Regions from separate parts of the Shewanella vesiculosa genome, predicted to be linked through region 1. Evidence: predicted binding sites of a transcription regulator. Region 1 holds the regulator's gene; each other region holds the start of a gene.

Evidence for each region. Region 1 encodes FliA, which starts transcription of late flagellar genes. Its sites were predicted from a motif close to CTAAAGNTNNNNNNNNNNNNGCCGATA; they were not measured.
Region 2: the regulator FliA is predicted to act here: its motif matches at 795-821, upstream of GW828_RS09940 (flagellar protein MotY).
Region 3: the regulator FliA is predicted to act here: its motif matches at 1,205-1,231, upstream of GW828_RS00440 (VC2046/SO_2500 family protein).
Region 4: the regulator FliA is predicted to act here: its motif matches at 1,119-1,145, upstream of GW828_RS02410 (DUF5610 domain-containing protein).

What each region holds. Positions count from the first base shown of each region.
Region 1 covers NZ_JAACSD010000020.1:31,055-33,261, reverse strand. Annotated here, with positions in the region: gene GW828_RS17345 (MinD/ParA family protein) at 1-792, shown strand, start outside; gene GW828_RS17340 (RNA polymerase sigma factor FliA) at 785-1,504, shown strand; gene cheY (chemotaxis response regulator CheY) at 1,549-1,932, shown strand; gene GW828_RS17330 (protein phosphatase CheZ) at 1,946-2,207, shown strand, end outside.
Region 2 covers NZ_JAACSD010000008.1:6,779-8,985, forward strand. Annotated here, with positions in the region: gene GW828_RS09940 (flagellar protein MotY) at 1-761, opposite strand, end outside; gene rnt (ribonuclease T) at 949-1,614, shown strand; gene GW828_RS09950 (peroxiredoxin) at 1,758-2,207, opposite strand, start outside.
Region 3 covers NZ_JAACSD010000003.1:82,004-84,210, reverse strand. Annotated here, with positions in the region: gene GW828_RS00460 (PLP-dependent cysteine synthase family protein) at 1-430, opposite strand, end outside; tRNA gene GW828_RS00455 (tRNA-Tyr) at 768-852, opposite strand; tRNA gene GW828_RS00450 (tRNA-Tyr) at 882-966, opposite strand; tRNA gene GW828_RS00445 (tRNA-Tyr) at 1,056-1,140, opposite strand; gene GW828_RS00440 (VC2046/SO_2500 family protein) at 1,266-1,763, shown strand; gene GW828_RS00435 (DUF406 family protein) at 1,892-2,179, shown strand.
Region 4 covers NZ_JAACSD010000004.1:45,789-47,995, forward strand. Annotated here, with positions in the region: gene GW828_RS02405 (ferredoxin--NADP reductase) at 1-410, opposite strand, end outside; gene GW828_RS02410 (DUF5610 domain-containing protein) at 454-1,083, opposite strand; gene GW828_RS02415 (FMN-binding glutamate synthase family protein) at 1,373-2,207, shown strand, end outside.

The sequences.
Region 1 (2,207 bases):
GGAGTTGGTAAAACAAGTGTGTCAATTAATACTGCGGTAGCATTAGCCGAAAAGGGCAAACGTGTATTAGTACTTGATGCCGATTTAGGTTTAGCCAATGTCGATGTGATGCTCGGGATACGTGCTGAGAAAAATTTATCTCATGTTTTGTCAGGTGATGCCGAATTAGATGACATCATTGTTCGCGGACCCAAAGGTATCGGCATTGTTCCTGCTACATCAGGTTCACAAGCGATGGTTGAATTGACACCAGCACAACATGCCGGCTTGATCCGTGCATTTAGTGAAATGCGGACTCAGTTTGATATTTTAATTGTTGATACTGCTGCCGGTATATCAGATATGGTGCTGAGTTTTTCTCGTGCATCACAAGATGTATTAATTGTGGTTTGTGACGAACCAACATCGATTACTGATGCTTATGCGTTAATTAAGATACTAAGTCGTGAACATGGTGTGTTCCACTTCAAAATTGTGGCAAATATGGTACGTAGTTTACGAGAAGGTATGGAATTATTTGCTAAACTCAGTAAAGTGACTGATAGATTTCTAGATGTTGCATTGGAGTTGGTGGCAACCATTCCCTTTGATGAGAATTTACGTAAAGCAGTTCGTAAACAAAAACTAGTCGTTGAAGCGTATCCTAAATCACCTTCAGCCATTGCTTACCACGGATTAGCCAATAAAATTATGACTTGGCCTGTGCCACAGCAACCCGGTGGTCATTTAGAATTTTTTGTTGAACGTCTTGTACAACGTAAGCCGATACAAGAAGGAAGAACGGGTGAATAAAGCCGCAGCGTATACTCAGTTCGATAACAAAACGTCTATCATTGAACAGTATGCACCGTTGGTAAAAAGAATTGCTCATCATATGCTGGCAAGATTACCAGCATCGGTGCAACTTGATGACCTGTTACAAGCTGGAATGATGGGGTTGCTTGAGGCCTCATCAAAATTTGATAACAGCAAAGGTGCTAAGTTTGAAACTTTTGCTGGCATTAGAATTCGTGGAGCGATGATCGATGAAATTCGTCGTGGTGACTGGGTTCCACGCTCAGTTCACCGTAATAATCGTCGAGTTGCACAAGTAATTGATGAATTAGAGCAACAGCTTGGTCGTGATGCTTATGATACTGAAATTGCTGAAAAGCTTGAAATGTCGCTCGATGAGTACCATCATATCTTAAATGATGTTTCTGTTGGTAAAATCATAGGCATAGAAGATCTTGGTGTTTCACAAGATGTGTTAATCACAGATAATGAATCGCCAGATGAGGCCTTTGACTCGCTTGCTGAAATTCAATTCCAATCTGCATTGGTTGAAGCAATTAAGACATTGCCAGAAAGAGATGCGTTAGTGTTGTCGTTATATTACAACGAAGCATTAAATTTAAAAGAAATCGGTGCCATCCTTGATGTTAGTGAATCGCGTGTAAGCCAGATATTAAGTCAGGCAATGCTCAGATTAAAAGCTAAACTCAAGCATTGGACACAAGAATAATAACTTATTTAGAGCAAACGAGTGTCAGCTCACCGGAGGAAACCTTGGACAAGAATATGAAGATTCTTATTGTTGACGATTTTTCAACAATGAGGCGTATCATTAAGAACTTGTTGCGAGATTTGGGATTTAATAATACCCAAGAAGCAGATGATGGCTCAACAGCCCTACCTATGTTACAAAAAGGCGATTTTGATTTTGTAGTAACAGACTGGAACATGCCTGGAATGCAAGGTATTGATTTACTTAGAGCAATCCGTGCAGATGATTCGTTAAAGCATTTACCCGTATTGATGGTAACCGCAGAAGCCAAGCGTGAACAAATTATTGCTGCAGCGCAAGCTGGGGTAAATGGTTATGTGGTAAAGCCTTTCACCGCCGCAACGTTAAAAGAAAAGTTAGATAAAATCTTTGAACGACTCGCATAAGCAAGGATAAGTCATGCAGGCATCAATATCGGGGTTAATCACTCTCGAACAGGCCCAAGAACTTGTTGAATTGCTTACCTTAGGTCAGCAAGATAAAGCTGATGACGTCATCAGGGAGCTTGCTACACCATTGCAGCGTGAGCTTTTTGAAGAAGTGGGTAAGTTAACTCGACAACTTCATAGTGCATTAAAAGATTTCCAAATTGATAACCGTTTATCTGAATTAGCCAATACCGAAATTCCGGACGCTAAAGAAAGATTAAACTACGTTATCG
Region 2 (2,207 bases), on a different contig from region 1:
CGATCTTTAGGGATACCGCTAGCAATTAAAATATCTTTCACTGAGGCAGCTCGTTTATCTGACACCCTCTGATTAATAGAGCGTCCACCGTAACTGTCTGTGTATGCATCAACTAAAATCAGCTCAACGTCTGGATCAAAAGACAAGTAACGCTGTATTTTTTGTAACTGCTGGGTAGAAAAACGCGTCAGTTCTACCCCACCTTCTTGATAATTTAATACTGTAAAAGCGATATCATCAAAACTATAAGGCAGTAAATTTGCTAAACAAGCGCGAAACTCACGATATTTTCCACCGAAATTAGCTGAAGATATGCCCACTGCAATTTTAGTATCGTTATTGTACCAATCAGCATAATAAAACGTCGGCTCCATCCCCTGACTCAACTCATTTAACATTGACCAGGCAGCTTTTTTAGGCACTTCACCATTAAACTGCTTACTGTAAGTTAACTCAGTAATTTCTTTAGCATTATGCCCTGGACGCCAGCTAGGGGCTCGGCTAATTAACGTTGCTTTAGTCACAGCATCAGGCTTGAGCCACATATCTAAGGTGAAACTTAAATTTAAACTTTTCCCGGCTCTACTGGTAAATATTGCACGGCCATAATCAGGAATATCATGCTCCAAGCGACACTCTATTGGATTATTCTCGCCAACACGCCATGCTGAGTTTTCAAGTGATGCAACGTAGTGCCTCAAATCAGCATGGGCTGTTGAGCAAAGACACAAACTTGTGAGAACGATCAGTTTTCGCCACATAAAAACACCCTTTATACCTAGTTACATTCTTACTATCGGCCCCAAAGTCTGTTCCTTTAGAAAACAATCATGGTTAATCGATGATAAAAACCACAATCAAACATGACACTGCGCTTGAGTTTGCGCATAATACTCGGCCTACATCATTTGCACCGATAAATGATAGCTATTGAGGATAAAGACTGTAATGACTGATATTTGCGACGCTAACAAGTTTAAACACCGCTTTCGTGGCTATTTCCCTGTGGTTATCGATGTCGAAACAGCAGGGTTTAATGCCAATACCGATGCGTTGCTTGAAATTGCAGTCAGCTTATTAAAAATGAATAGCGATGGGATTATTGAACTTGATAAAACGCTTCACTTTCATATTGAACCTTTTGAAGGGGCAAACTTAGAACCTGCAGCACTGGCGTTTAATGGTATTGACCCCACCAACCCACTTCGTGGAGCCGTTGACGAAAAAGTCGCTTTTTTAGAAATATTCAAAGAAGTCAAAAAGGCTCAAAAAGCAGCAGATTGCCATCGCAGTATTATTGTTGCTCATAACGCCGCTTTTGACTTAGGTTTTGTTAACCAAGCGATTGAACGAAACGGCTTAAAGCGTTCTCCATTTCATCCTTTTGCAAGTTTTGATACCGCGACACTAGCAGGTCTTGCGATTGGCCATACAGTGTTAGCTAAAGCTTGTAAAATGGCTGGGATAGCTTTCGATAATAACGAGGCGCATTCAGCTTTATACGATACTGAACGCACGGCCGAATTATTTTGCCTAATCGTTAACCGTTGGAAGGCGCTGGGCGGTTGGCCGTTAGTGGACCAAGATGATAGCAAGGATCTAGCAAACGAATAGTTAAGCCCAATTTTTTTATCACTTTTCGCCGGCTATTAATGGCCAACTATTTATTTACATCGACAAACTCAATACTAAACCATGAGTTTGATCCAATAAAAAAGCTGCCGAAGCAGCTTTTTTATTGTCTCTAATACGCTAAATTATAGCTTATCAGAGTTGTCTTTTAAGTATGCCGCTACACCTTCAGTGCTTGCAGTCATACCTTTTTCGCCTTTTGACCAGCCCGCTGGACAAACTTCACCGTGCTCTTCATGGAACTGAAGTGCGTCAATCATACGGATCATTTCATCAACGTTACGACCTAGTGGTAAATCGTTAACCACTTGATGACGAACCTGGCCTTCTTTATCTACTAAGAATGAACCACGGAAAGCCACACCCGCTTCAGGATGTTCAACATCGTATGCTTTACAAATTTCGTGCTTAACGTCAGCAACTAGAGTGTATTTAACTTGGCCAATACCACCCTTGTCTACTGGAGTGTTACGCCATGCGTTATGAGTGAACTGTGAGTCAATAGAAACACCAATCACTTCAACACCACGCTTAGTGAACTCTTCCATGCGGTGATCAAAAGCAATTAGCTCAGA
Region 3 (2,207 bases), on a different contig from region 1:
GACCTGTTAACTCAGCAGCCAATCTTTCTGATTCTGCGTACATCTGACTGCCATTATCAACAAAGTGGCATTTAGCCCCATAAAATTCAATTTGTTCAATTTTCTTTTTAGCGGTGTTTTTAGGCATTACCGCAATAAAAGGTAAACCGAGTAATCGAGCGAAATAGGCTTCTGAAACGGCAGTGCTGCCAGAGGATGACTCAATGATTGGGGTATCTTTTTTTATCCAGCCATTACAAAGGGCATATAAAAATAATGATCGAGCCAAACGGTGCTTTAAGCTGCCTGTAGGATGTGTACTTTCATCTTTTAGATAAATGTCTATGCCATCAAGTTGTGGCAAGTCTAATTTGATTAGATGTGTATCAGCAGAACGTTGATAATCGGCTTCTATTTTTGCAATGGCCTGATTGACCCAAGATGATGACATGCAATAATACTCGTTATTCCAAAAAGGAATAAATAATAACTAAAATACAAAGTTAAGAGTAGTGTTTATCGACCCATATAGGTATTTATTGTTCAATAATGGCAGTAAAGGATGAAATAGAGCAGATAAAGACAAAATACCGTAAATAATGGCATCAATAATGTTGACCGGCTAAATAGCCAATTAACAGCAGCAGAAAAGATTAAGCAAAAAATAGTACCGTTAGGGGGTAAAACTTGTCGTGTAGGAATTGAAAAAATCGATGCTTGATAACGAGGAATTATGGACAGATATTTAGCTAGTATCACGATATAAATTGATAAAACAAAATGTAAAATGGTGGAGGGAGAAGGATTCGAACCTTCGAAGGCTGAGCCGTCAGATTTACAGTCTGATCCCTTTGGCCACTCGGGAACCCCTCCACAGCAAGATAATATGAATAAAAGAAAGATGGTGGAGGGAGAAGGATTCGAACCTTCGAAGGCTGAGCCGTCAGATTTACAGTCTGATCCCTTTGGCCACTCGGGAACCCCTCCACATATTTTCTTTTTTTCTTACTCTCTTTTTACATTCTAACGCTTTACAATTTTAACGCTTCACAACAAACACTTTATAACAACGCAAATGGTGGAGGGAGAAGGATTCGAACCTTCGAAGGCTGAGCCGTCAGATTTACAGTCTGATCCCTTTGGCCACTCGGGAACCCCTCCTCAATTGCGGTCGCCATAGTAGTCAGAAACCTTTTGTATGTAAAGTGTAAAGTTGAATAAATTACTAAAGTTTATGACTGTTTGGTCGATAAAATAGCATCGAGCAGTAGTTGTGATGTTTTTATATGCAAATTGAGTCAACATTAGTCAATGAATTACAAATAGGGAACCGATTAAACGTCGCGATTGAGCATAATCGTCGCGGTGAATTTGGCTTGCTATTGGCTATGCTGTCTGTAGATGCTCGTGATATGGCACAGTTTCAATTAGAAACTGACACTGATAACACGCAAAAGTTACGCAACAAATTTTCTGTACCGCAACCGCAGTTATTAGTTGATGATATTTCTGTCCATCCAGACACCTTTGATCACGCGATGATATTTCAGCAACAAGGTGCCAGACAGTTTCAACTGCAACAAGCATTAACACCTGAAGCTCTGGTCATCAGAGGGTCGCAATCTGATGCTATGGTCGAAGTATTAAGTAACTGTGATTATCTCACTAAAAATAAAGCGATTAATGCCTACCAGCAACATACTCCCATAGAAGACATGCATTTTTTAGATCAACTCAGCACGCAGCGTAAGATATCAAACACGTTAGCACTTCAGCTAGCATAAGCCTGTAATGCGGTGATCTTGTTTAGATTAAGTGAATACTTTTAGGATTTGTGAGCATGGCAAATAAATGGCTGCTTGATCTACGTTATATTGATAAGTGACCGTTAAATTAACTAGTGGGTGAAGTCATGATTAAACAAATTAAACAGCAGCAAGGCCTTGTAAGCGATAGTTGTACCGAATGCGGAAGTTACGTCGATATTGGTGCCGTAGTTGAGGCAGAAGATACATTATTAGTGCTTAGTTTTGCTGGTGATGATGCATTGTCACAAGCTCAAGCGATGCAGGAAATTGCTCAGCAACGTTTTGCTGATACAAAAGCTGTCATTATTGATGCCGATAATACCATTGAACTCAAGCTTGATTTCGCTTTTAGTGTAGAGAAAATGATTTTTCAACTTGAAAATCAACTGTAGATCTTTCTGCAGTGTAATGAAAAGAAAT
Region 4 (2,207 bases), on a different contig from region 1:
TCAAAACGTTGCCAAGGCCCATCAGTTGCCAGCATTGAGATAAAAGGTCCGACTGCGGTGCCTGTGGCAAAAAACCACAAATGTTTACCTTGCAAAGCACCATTTGGCACCTCGTCTAGAGTCATAAACCCTGTTGCTTTAGACGTCACTTCAATAGAGTCTCCAGGGGTTAATGCTTGTAGATCTGGAGACAGCAGCCCGTCCTCTACCGCAACAGCAAGCACTTCGACATAGTCCTTACCAGGGGGATTCACCAGTGAATATGCACGAGCAACACGCTTTTCATCTCGTATTTGGCTGAGCTTTATAAACTGACCAGCGATAAAAGGTTCGACATCAGCTTTGATCCGCAGTGAAAATAATTTGTCATTCCAATCAATGCGTTCAATTACTTTACCCGTAGTCCACATAGTCACGATCCTTTCACTGAGAGCCAATCTTAATCATAAGAGACTACGTCGCTTGAGTCACGCTTTGTGATTCATCTTTAGCAAGCTTATCTTGCTTAAATTGCGCTAACCCTTGCTGTATCAGTTCATATGTTTTATCCACACCAGCGGCTATATCACCTTCTAACACCTTTAAACCAGACAATATATCGCTAGCCTCTTTAAAGCCTTGATCTATGGCATCACCAATTTTGAGCATAAAACTATTAACTTGCTCATCTAGTCCCATAGATTTATTTTGTTGTTGGTGAATAGAGAAAAAATTTGTGGCAAAGCTCACAATGCGATCAGCTGTTGCCTCTGGTGAGTAATCCACTCCGCTATCAACGCCCTTCTGAATTGCGTTATCTCCAAGCGTAGGGGCAAGTTCTTGGTTAATGGCTTCAATTGCGGCGCGATAAAGCAACGCCATAGACTTGTCACCCGCAGAAATACTCACTTCTTCCTGTGCGGCAAGAATACTGTTGTTCATCATTTGACGACTCAGTTGACTCACTGATACTTTAGCTGATGAATTTACCGCTGAACTCGTATTATTAGCTTTATTTTGAGTTGAAGCATTCGCTTCACTGGTTGGAGTATTGTTGTTTTCTCGTCCCTTCACATTTGAGGGCGCTGCGCTTTTAATGTCCATAATAGTGTCTTATTTAAAGTAACGGATAGCTTAATTATCGACCAAAAAATGCATACCTGAAGTCATAATGAAATAAATATACGATTTAATTCACTGCAATAATGACCATAAATGCCTCTTCGTTTTAAAACAAAGCAGTTAGATAGCAAGCAGAAAAAATAAACGATATAGTGAGATTATATTTGGTATTGCTAATATGGTTAATTAACCAGACTCACTTACTATCATTACTGCGACTAAATTACCGCGAATAAACACACAGTACTAGATTCAATTTAAGGACAATAATATGCCGCAACAACATTGGTTTATATGGGGAATGGATATCTTCTCTGGTCTTTTCTTAGTGTTATTTTGGCTATTACTGATTGCGGTCATTTACATGTTTATTGCTGATAAATGGCAAACAAAACAAGCCATACGCCATAATTACCCTGTTATCGGTCGCTTTCGATATATATTTGAAAAACAGGGTGAGTTTTTTAGACAATACTTTTTTTCTCAAGATCGTGAAGAACTGCCATTTAACCGTGCCGAGCGCAATTGGGTATATCGCGCAGCAAAAAATGTTGACCGTACAATTGCATTTGGATCAACACAAGTTCTAGATAAACCCGGTTCAGTGATGTTCATGAACTCAGCCTTTCCGGTCAGCGATCATGACTCTCACAAGACAATAGACGTAACCATTGGTCCAGATTGCACCCATCCTTACACAACCAGTAAAATTTGCCATATTTCAGCAATGAGCTTTGGTGCATTATCTCGACCAGCGATAACGGCGCTATCTCATGGTGCAGCGAAAGCAGGTTGCTGGCTCAATACTGGTGAGGGAGGATTAAGCCCGTATCATCTTAAAGGTCATTGTGACTTAGTGTTTCAAATCGGGACAGCCAAATATGGTGTCCGAGACGAACAAGGCCATTTAGATCCTCAAAAACTCAGCGATATAGCAGCCCACCCTGAAGTTAAAATGTTTGAAATTAAGTTGAGCCAGGGCGCTAAGCCAGGGAAAGGAGGGATTTTACCTGCAGTAAAAGTGACCAAAGAAATTGCAGCCATTCGCGGTATTCCTGCAGGACACGACTCAATTAGCCCTAATGGCCATATTGAATTACACAATG